Regions from separate parts of the Halobacillus sp. SY10 genome, predicted to be linked through region 1. Evidence: a T-box and tRNA genes for the amino acid it is inferred to sense, from the RefSeq annotation. Region 1 holds a T-box; the other holds one or more tRNA genes.

Region 1 (4,987 bases):
AGCCTGTTTCCGGAAACATGGGTGTCGTCCCACCAAATGATGGCTTCCTGCAAGAGTTAAGAAAGATGACGGAAGACAATGGGACGGTCCTGATCTTTGATGAAGTTATGACTGGTTTCCGTGTTGGATACTACAGTGCTCAGGGCCACTTTGGTGTGACTCCTGACATGACTTGCCTTGGAAAAGTAATTGGAGGCGGTCTTCCTGTAGGCGCCTATGGTGGAAAGCGAGAAATCATGGAACGGGTCGCTCCTGTTGGAGATATCTATCAAGCCGGTACGCTTTCTGGCAACCCGCTCGCGATGACGGCAGGCTATGAAACCATCTCCGCTATGACGGAAGAAGCATATGCTTCCATTAACAAAAAAGTAGATCGCCTGATTGAAGGTTACGAGGAAGCCGCTGAAAAACACGACATTCCACTGACAGTGAACCGGGCGGGTTCAATGGTCGGGTTCTTCTTTACAAACGAACCTGTAACGAACTTTGAAACAGCCAACCAATCCGACTTGGAATTGTTCACGCGTTATTTCCAGGGAATGATTGAAGAAGGTGTGTATTTACCGCCTTCTCAATTTGAAGGGTTGTTCTTGTCTGTCAAACATACGGACGAAGATATCGAGAAAACAATTCAAGCGGCTGAGAAAGTCTTTTCACAAATTAAAGGATAATAAAAGCGCATGGGGAATCCCCATGCGCTTTCGTTATGTATATTACTCTAACTCTCGCATAAGGTGGTAATAGAGAAAAGTGTTTATTACCTTAGGGAGGGGACCGTACTTTGCAAAACAAACAAAATGTATTTTCCTTTTATTTAGATGAATCCATATGGTTCAAGGAAGGACAGGGCGTTCGCGAGTTAATCGGCATATCATTAGAACCTGAAATTACCATTGAAGAGCTTGGAGATGAGGTCCGGTTGAAAGGGACTGTCGATCTTGCAGGCGAATACATTCCAACTGGAAGCCAGGATGCGCAGGATGAAAGTCCTCTTGCACCTTCTGTTCGAACCATGGATGTAGTCGAACCATCAGAAGAAGGGATTCATACGTTCAGCCACTCTTTCCCAGTGGAAATCACTGTTCCATTAGAAAGGGTATCGAATTTGGAAGATGTGCTCATCGACATCGAAAGTTTTGATTACGAACTTCCAGCCAATCGTCAACTTCGCCTTCATGCCCATGTGAATATAAACGGACTGGAAGAAAAACAACTAGAAGCATCTAATGAACCGACGTTTGATGAATCCGCGACGGTCGGTCCGGTCAATTTCCAAGAACAAAGTCCAAAAGAATCTCCTGTCCTGCCAGAACGTGAAGCGCCTATTTTTCGGATTGATGAAAAAGATGAAAGTGAGCATAAAGAAGACGATGATGATGGCCGTTGGTTTTATAAGAAATCACAAAGTTTTCCAGAGTTTTTTGGTCATGCTCAGGAAAATACCCAGTTACCTCCTGAAGAGCCTTCCTATGATAGTAGCGAATGGGGCGAAGTCAGTGTAGAAGAGTCCAGCAGCGAAGAATCCGATCAAGAAAGTGCTCAGGCACCTGGAGGCATGGACGGGATCAAACAAATCTTCAAACACCTGTTCCCGAACAGGGAGGACACGTACACACAGATGAAAATGTATATTGCCCAGGAAGAAGAAACGCTGTCCTCTATTGCGGAAAAGTATGAGGTATCTGTGAAACAATTAGAACGAGTCAACGATTATAAAGATGACGTTTCTCCTGGGCAGATTGTGTATATTCCGAACTAAATCCATTTATATTTGAAAGCGAGATACAAACCCAGGACCAATCCGAGAAGGAAGATATCGAAAGTAGTCGGGAAGATAATGGTTCGTAGTGCCTGGAAAATAACGATGGGAAGTAAGGATTTTTCAATGACAAACAACCAGGTTCTGCACCATGGAGGCAGACGATAACGATACAAACGACTCATAAAAAGCACCTCTTTTCATAGGAGAATAAAGGCTCCTGGGCAATCTGCTCAGGGGTTTTCGCCTTTTTCTTTGACAGAGTTGACTAAATGCCTCTTTTTTATATACAATATGTATTATAGTCTTTATACGTGAAATGCTTAGATAGGGAAGAGTACATGAACAATTCCTTCAGAGAGGAAAACAGTTGGTGAGAGTTTTCCAGGAACCCTGTTGATGGAAGGTCGCCCTTGATGCAGCTTCTTTGAACAACGAGTAGGAGAAGCCGGTTAGAAGCCGTTATTTTTATTTGAGTGTACAGGAATGACTTCCTGTAAATTAAAGGTGGTACCACGGAAATGAAACCCTTTCGTCCTTTTTAGGATGAAAGGGTTTTTTATTTTTATAAAGAGAATAAAAGGAGGAAGATCGAATGGATCAAAAAGATCTTTCAATGCCTACAAAGTACGATCCGGCAACCGTAGAAAAGGACCGGTATCAATACTGGGTAGATGGTAAATTTTTTGAAGCAACAGGAGATAAAAACAAGGAACCTTATACAATCGTCATTCCACCGCCGAACGTTACAGGGAAGCTGCACCTCGGCCACGCGTGGGACACGACATTGCAGGATATCTTGACACGTGTGAAGCGGATGCAGGGATATGATGTACTCTGGCTACCGGGCATGGACCATGCGGGAATTGCTACACAAGCAAAAGTAGACGCAAAACTTCGTGAAGAAGGCATCTCTCGTCATGATCTCGGCCGTGAAAAATTCCTCGAAAAATCGTGGGAGTGGAAGCATGAGTATGCGAAATTCATCCGTGCCCAGTGGGAAAAGCTTGGACTTGGACTTGATTATTCTCGTGAACGGTTCACTCTTGATGAGGGTCTTTCAGAGGCTGTTAAAGAAGTTTTTGTAACTCTTTATGACAAAGGCCTGATCTACCGCGGAGAATATATCATCAACTGGGACCCTGCCACGCAGACGGCTTTGTCTGATATCGAAGTGGAGTATAAAGATGTGCAAGGTGCGTTTTACCATATGCGCTACCCGTTGAAAGATGAAGAAGGCACGATTGAGATTGCAACCACTCGTCCTGAGACGATGCTTGGAGATACAGCCATTGCCGTTCATCCGGAAGATGAACGTTACAAGCACCTGATCGGTAAAAAAGCGATCCTGCCGATTGTTGGTCGGGAAATCGAAATTGTCGCTGATGATTATGTCGATATGGAGTTTGGTTCTGGGGCTGTGAAAATCACTCCAGCGCACGATCCTAACGACTTTGAAATTGGGAACCGTCACAATCTAGAGCGAGTTCTTGTCATGAATGAAGACGGAACGATGAATGAAAATGCCGGCAAGTATAAGGGTATGGATCGCTTTGAATGTCGTAAACAAATTGTTAAGGACCTCCAGGATGATGGTGTTCTCTTTGAAATTGAAGAACACTTGCACTCCGTTGGTCACTCTGAGCGAAGCGGAGCCGTCGTTGAACCTTATCTTTCCACGCAATGGTTCGTTGATATGAAGCCACTTGCTGATGCGTCGATCGACTTGCAAAAGGGAGACGATCAAGTACAGTTTGTTCCTGATCGATTTGAAAAGCCATATCTACACTGGATGGAGAACACAAGAGATTGGTGTATTTCCAGACAATTATGGTGGGGCCATCGTATTCCTGCCTGGTACCATAAAGAAACGGGCGAAATTCATGTCGGTAAAGAAGAGCCGAAAGATCCGGAAAACTGGAAACAGGATGAAGATGTCCTGGATACTTGGTTCTCTTCCGCCTTATGGCCTTTCTCTACGATGGGATGGCCTGATGAAAACAGTGAAGATTATAAACGTTACTTCCCAACCAACGTACTCGTTACAGGATATGACATCATTGGTTTCTGGGTAAGCCGCATGATTTTCCAATCCCTAGAGTTTACAAACGAGCGTCCATTCAACGATGTTCTTATTCACGGTCTTGTTCGTGATGCTGAAGGACGCAAGATGAGTAAATCGCTTGGAAATGGTGTCGATCCGATGGATGTCATTGATAAATACGGGGCCGATTCACTTCGTTATTTCTTATCCACTGGTTCATCTCCTGGTCAGGACTTACGCTTCCACTGGGAGAAAGTAGAATCAACTTGGAATTTTGCCAATAAGATTTGGAACGCTTCCCGTTTTGCCTTGATGAACATGGGCGACTTAAAGCATGAAGACATTGATATCACAGGTGAAAAATCAGTTGCTGATCAATGGATTTTGACTCGTCTCAACCAGACGATTGAGCAAGTGACGACGAACATCGATAAATATGAATTCGGTGAAGCTGGCCGTCACCTATACAACTTCATTTGGGATGACTTCTGTGATTGGTATATTGAAATGGCGAAACTGCCATTGTATGGAGAAGACGAAGCGCGTATCCATACGACCCGCTCCATTCTTGCGTACACGCTCGATCAGACGATGCGTATGCTGCACCCATTCATGCCATTCATTACAGAAGAAATCTGGCAGCACCTTCCTCATGAAGGAGAGTCCATTACACAGGCTTCATGGCCGGTGGTAAGAGAGGATTTCCATAATGAAGAAGCGGTTGAAGAAATGAATCGTCTTGTTTCCATCATCCGATCTGTGCGTAATATCCGTTCAGAAGTGGACACACCGATGTCCAAGGAGATCCAGTTGATGATCCAGGCGAAAGACGACGATATCGTCAAAGAGCTTGAGAAGAACCGTGACTATTTAGAAAGATTCTGCAACCCTAGTGAACTGACGATTGCAACAGACTTGCAGGCACCTGAAAAAGCGATGTCTGCCGTCATTACTGGTGCGGAATTGTATCTTCCATTAGCAGGATTGATTAACATCGAAGATGAAATCAAGCGTCTTGAGAATGAATGGAAGAAATGGGATCAAGAAGTCACACGTGTTCAAAAGAAACTTTCCAACGAAGGTTTCGTAAGCAAAGCCCCAGGACATGTCGTTGAAGAAGAACGCAAAAAAGAAACAGACTATCTTGATAAGCGTGCCAAAGTAGAAGCACGAATCAAAGAGTT
Region 2 (4,987 bases), 1.6 Mb from region 1:
AGGATTTCCCAATAAATTTTTCGTGTAAACGTTCCACTATTCATTTTATCATATAATTGTCGAAAAAGTTGAAAAGATGATAGGTGGGATTTTCAGGTAAAATGTTCTTTTATATTTATAAGATTGTTTCACTAACTGGCAGGATTGTTGAAGACTCGATTTCGAGACTTTTCGGGGTTCGTTTGCCGTGTTAAGCGTTAGGGGGTGGCTGGGAAGCTACTCGCTTTCCTGTGGGGGAGTGGCAAGCTTCCTCGGACTTCGTCCTGCGGGATCTCGCCTATCTCCTTTCTCCCACGGGAGTCTCGCAGCTTCCCAACCACCCCATTCCATGAAGGTGAGAAACGAACCCCATTCCTGTGGGAGGGTGCCTTCCACTATCCTGGTGTTATAAGCATAAAGCACTCTATAACAGGCTTTTCGTGTGCAGAATAGCGTCCTTAGGAGTTCATTCCCCTCCAATTACCATGGGCATAAAAGCGGCTTATTCCGGAAGTGGTTAAAGTGGTTTCGATATACTTATATGGCAAAGGGGCGGAGGGGAATGGCGAGACTCCTGCGGGGAAAAAGTGCATGGTGAGACCCCACAGGACGCAGTCCGAGGAGGCTCACCGCGGTCCCGCGGAAAGCGAGCTGTTCCCCGCAGCCCCCTTCCATTCACCAAAAGTCTCGAAACTGAGTCTTCCACAAAGGGGAGCTCTAGTTAAGCGAGGCAGAAATATAATGTAGTGTGAGATTGTTGACATTCTTAGTGTTTCGTAGTATATTATTCCTTGTCAGCAAATACTTATGATTACATACGATTCCGTAGCTCAGCTGGGAGAGCGCCACCTTGACAGGGTGGAGGTCGTTGGTTCGAGCCCAATCGGAATCACTAATTAAAAAAGCGAGCATTCATTATGAATGCTCGCTTTTTTTATGGTCTATAAGATTCAATGGGGACAAATGATGACATCAGGCTCATGGTTTCCTGAGCTTGTATTCTTCTATGAGTTTGGTAAGCTGAAGTCTTTGTTACAAGCTTCTGCTAATTTTTCCACTTCGTTGTTGAACCTCTTGAAATCGAGTTCATCCAATTCTTCTACTTTTACAGCGTTGATGATTGTGCTGCTGAATGTCCAAACATCTTCTTGGACAGCTTGTGACTGCGTAGCGGCAATTTTATACAAAGATTCAAGGACACTATTCATGACAGATATATCATGATAGCCATATATTTTTATTTGGTAAAAGCTCTTATACAGATACTCTTCAAAGGATTTCGGCTGGGCAATTAAACGAAGTTGGTCATCATTATCGATGTAGTATCGGATCGGTTCATAAACCGACGCCAGTTCTATAAGCAGGGATCCAATCCGGTTAATGCAGTTTGTCGCGGTATGGGGGTCGTTCAGGCTTGGTGAGATGGCTCTCACTGCAATCTCTACTAGCTTTTGTATAGAGAATTCGACATCCTGTGTATCAATCCGTTCATTCCCAATTAAAACATAAGCTGTGCATTCCTTTGGGTTTGTAAGTTCACTGTCCGCATCCTTCCAATAATAAAAGAGGGGCATTCCTTTTTGAATGTAATCTCCCATTAAAAAGCTTGTTTCAAGAATGAGGGTATGATTTTTTGCCCACTTAATAAGAGAATCGTACTGAACACTTTGTACATACCCCGACTTCTGAGCTGGTATCACATGTGCCTGGGAGCGGTCTAATGCTTTTAGCTCGCTGTCATCCCATTCCGTCGCTGTTTGATAATCTTTTTCCTCAAATGTTTTGGCGATGAGAGTTGATGTGCTTTTTCTAATTGCGCCAATTAAGTTATTCACTTTCAGGAATCGTGAAGAATGATGAATGAACAATATGAAAAATGCTAAACAAATAATGGAGACGATAACCGTGAAGAGAGGACTGACCAACCCTAAGCCCGGTTCTTTCCCTATTAGAAACAGGTTGATGAGAGAGAAAATAAAGCCAAAAGAAAACACACCCAGCACATGTTGGGTCACACGACTCTTCATGAAATCCTGCAGGGTCCGTGGTGAAAACTGTGTAGTGTACGTTGTCAGTACAACCATAATGGTCGAAAAACTAATCGTTGTCATTGTTAAGATGGAAGTCACCATCGACCCATATAAAGTTTGAGCAACTGAAGACTTCGTCAAAAAGAGAGAAGGGATGTTGTTTTTATATTCTGATATGATCCATTGATCGATGAGGGCGGTTATCGCCACAGCAATGATTGAAAGGATACTGTATATCGTAGGGAGAAACCAAAAGCTATCTCTGAGATTGATCCAAACCTTTCCTTTATTCATTGAAAAACCTACTTCCTCGTATATAGTGTATGTTTCTTAGTATGACCGATTATGGCAAGGATAAAAAGCTACTTTTACATGAACTTAAAAAACTCTTAAAATTTCATTGACACTTTATTTGTTCCGTAGTATATTATTATTTGTCAGCAAGACAGCCGACAAAATTCTACATACGATTCCGTAGCTCAGCTGGGAGAGCGCCACCTTGACAGGGTGGAGGTCGTTGGTTCGAGCCCAATCGGAATCATCCATACTAAGTGCCGAAATGGCGTAGTTTCTCATCCAGGGAGAGGCTGCGTCATTTCTTTTTTTATAGGATGTCATCATCTGCTTTTTTTCATAAGAAAAGAGACAGATAAATGCTGTCTCTTAAAATATATTGAACCTTATGATACTTCCTTGAAGTTGATGGAAATGATGCGGTCTGTTGTTGGATTATAGATGACCGCCCCTTCGATGCTCATTGTTTCCTGAGGGGATTCCATAACAAACTTGTAAACTTCCTTTATGTTACCATTCTGCTGGGTTTGGCTTACTTTACTGTAATCTGTAGCATTATAATTCGGGTAGGCCGATTGAGCGATCTCTAAAAGGTATTTCCCCCATTTTTCTTCTTCTAATTGAGGGTTCGGTGTGATTTCTACATTGATGACACCAAGATCCACACTTGCCCCTAATGTTTCAAAGGCTTTTCTGTGAAGGTTTATTTTATTTTCCGGGAAGTTAGGGACTTGATCGACGACCGTGACTAAAACGACCCGTTGATTAGCAAGGTTTTTCACTTTAATCGTCTGCCCGCATTGGTAAGGTGAATTCTGACCGACAGCAGCCGTCATGTATCGGTTATTCGACCATGGAATTCCACATTTGGTCACTTCTCCGCCCTCTGTCCAGGTGGCCTGGCCGCGCACCGGTTGTCTTACACCATAGCCATAGTAGTTTGGGTAAGTTCCATAGGCTTGAGGGTAGGCATAACGAGAATAAGGGTGGTAGGGATTTGCCCCGTAGGGATACCCATAACCATAAGGGACATGGTTAAAATTGGAGTACATTCATTTTCCCCCTGTCTTTACTTTATATCCTCAATAGCCTATGTTATATCTGGCTGGTGTGTGAACGTCCAATATGTACTCCGGTTTCCGTGAAAATCCTACATGGAAAATGAGGTTAATCTACGAGTACCACCCAGTGATCATCTTTTAATGCATCAGGTGGATATTTAAAAATGTTTTTATAGACAGCCTTCAGTTCATCGTACAGTTTTTTTGAATGGATGGTTCTTAAGTATTTGTCCGGGTTGTCTTTAAAAGATTGAAGCTTATGTAAATCAAGTCCGATTTTATAGGAGTAGAAGCGTTCAGAAGATCGTAAGAAAGATTTTTCTGTTGGCTCCGCATCACTGTGGGCAAGCGGATGTTTGCTGTGGACCCTTATTTTTCTTGATGTCTTGTTATCCTCCTCAAGTTCCTCGCCTACGTCGTAAAATTTCCTGAAGGGCGCTTCCGAATCACTGTCGATATAACTGGTACGGAAACTGAACTCTACAGCTCCGTGCTCACCAGAGACGACACAAAAGGCGAGGTATGTACACTTATCTTCGATTCCTCGATTAATCTCTTCCTTGTTACTAAAGCAGTGACAAAAGCTTTTGGTCATGATTTCACACCTTTTTTGATTAGATTTTGACCTATTATACCACGCTTAACCTATCATTCGGTGATAATTAAATTCCAAACAATGTACCTGATCCAATTGTCTTAATTTGTTAATTTACGCTAGATTTACAGTTTTTTAACCATTGTTTCATATTCTCCAAGTAATATGCGTATTGCATCGACATATAACGAGGAGGAATAAAGTTGTTTAGCAAAAAGTATATGAAAAAACTATTGCCTGTGGCTCTAACTACATCTTTAATTCTAGGAGGTTCTGCTTTTACTTTTAACGAAGAGGTTCTTGCAAAACCTAAAGAGGATAAAGGAAAGGTAGAGAACATTATTTTTCTAATTGGAGATGGTATGGGACCTAACTATACATCCGCTTACCGTTACTTCAAAGATGATCCTTCTACTCCTTATACGGAAAACACGGCATTCGATGAACATTTAATCGGGATGCAGGAGACCTATTCCTGGGATCCAGAAGAGAGCATCACGGATTCCGCTGCCGCTGCAACTTCAATGGCAGCTGGAATTAAAACCTACAACAATGCAATTGCTGTGGACATGCAGAAGAATGAAGTGAAAACCGCTCTCGAGTTGGCGAAGGAAAAAGGCAAAGCAACAGGCCTTGTAGCGACTTCTCAAGTAAATCATGCTACACCTGCTTCATTCGGTGCTCATGATGAATCCCGCCACAATTATAATGATATCGCTGATGATTACTTTGATGAAAAAGTAAATGGTGAACACAAGATTGATGTGCTGCTCGGTGGAGGAACTACTTATTTTAAAAGGGAAGATCGTGACCTGACCAATGATTTCCAGAAAGATGGATACAGCTATGTGGAGTCTCGTGAGGAACTTATGGAAGATTCTAATGATCAAATCGTTGGTTTGTTCGCTCCTAAAGGCATGGATAAGATGATTGACCGGTCTTCAGATGCTCCTTCTTTGGAGGAAATGACTTCTTCAGCATTGGACAGGCTGAGCGAGGACAAAGATGGTTTCTTCCTGATGGTTGAA

What was found. The T-box of region 1 lies ahead of ACJA3J_RS15345 (valine--tRNA ligase). A T-box ahead of a tRNA ligase gene usually reads a tRNA of that ligase, here a tRNA-Val.
Region 2: it encodes a tRNA-Val, which carries the amino acid that the T-box ahead of ACJA3J_RS15345 (valine--tRNA ligase) is inferred to sense. The anticodon was not compared.

What each region holds. Positions count from the first base shown of each region.
Region 1 covers NZ_CP174345.1:2,975,653-2,980,639, reverse strand. The annotation lists gene hemL (glutamate-1-semialdehyde 2,1-aminomutase) at 1-671, shown strand, start outside; gene ACJA3J_RS15355 (LysM peptidoglycan-binding domain-containing protein) at 782-1,759, shown strand; gene ACJA3J_RS15350 (hypothetical protein) at 1,756-1,944, opposite strand; T-box leader at 2,075-2,302, shown strand; gene ACJA3J_RS15345 (valine--tRNA ligase) at 2,355-4,987, shown strand, end outside.
Region 2 covers NZ_CP174345.1:1,326,629-1,331,615, forward strand. The annotation lists tRNA gene ACJA3J_RS06805 (tRNA-Val) at 799-871, shown strand; gene ACJA3J_RS06810 (DUF2254 domain-containing protein) at 984-2,303, opposite strand; tRNA gene ACJA3J_RS06815 (tRNA-Val) at 2,478-2,550, shown strand; gene ACJA3J_RS06820 (DUF3889 domain-containing protein) at 2,690-3,355, opposite strand; gene ACJA3J_RS06825 (hypothetical protein) at 3,471-3,959, opposite strand; gene ACJA3J_RS06830 (alkaline phosphatase) at 4,163-4,987, shown strand, end outside.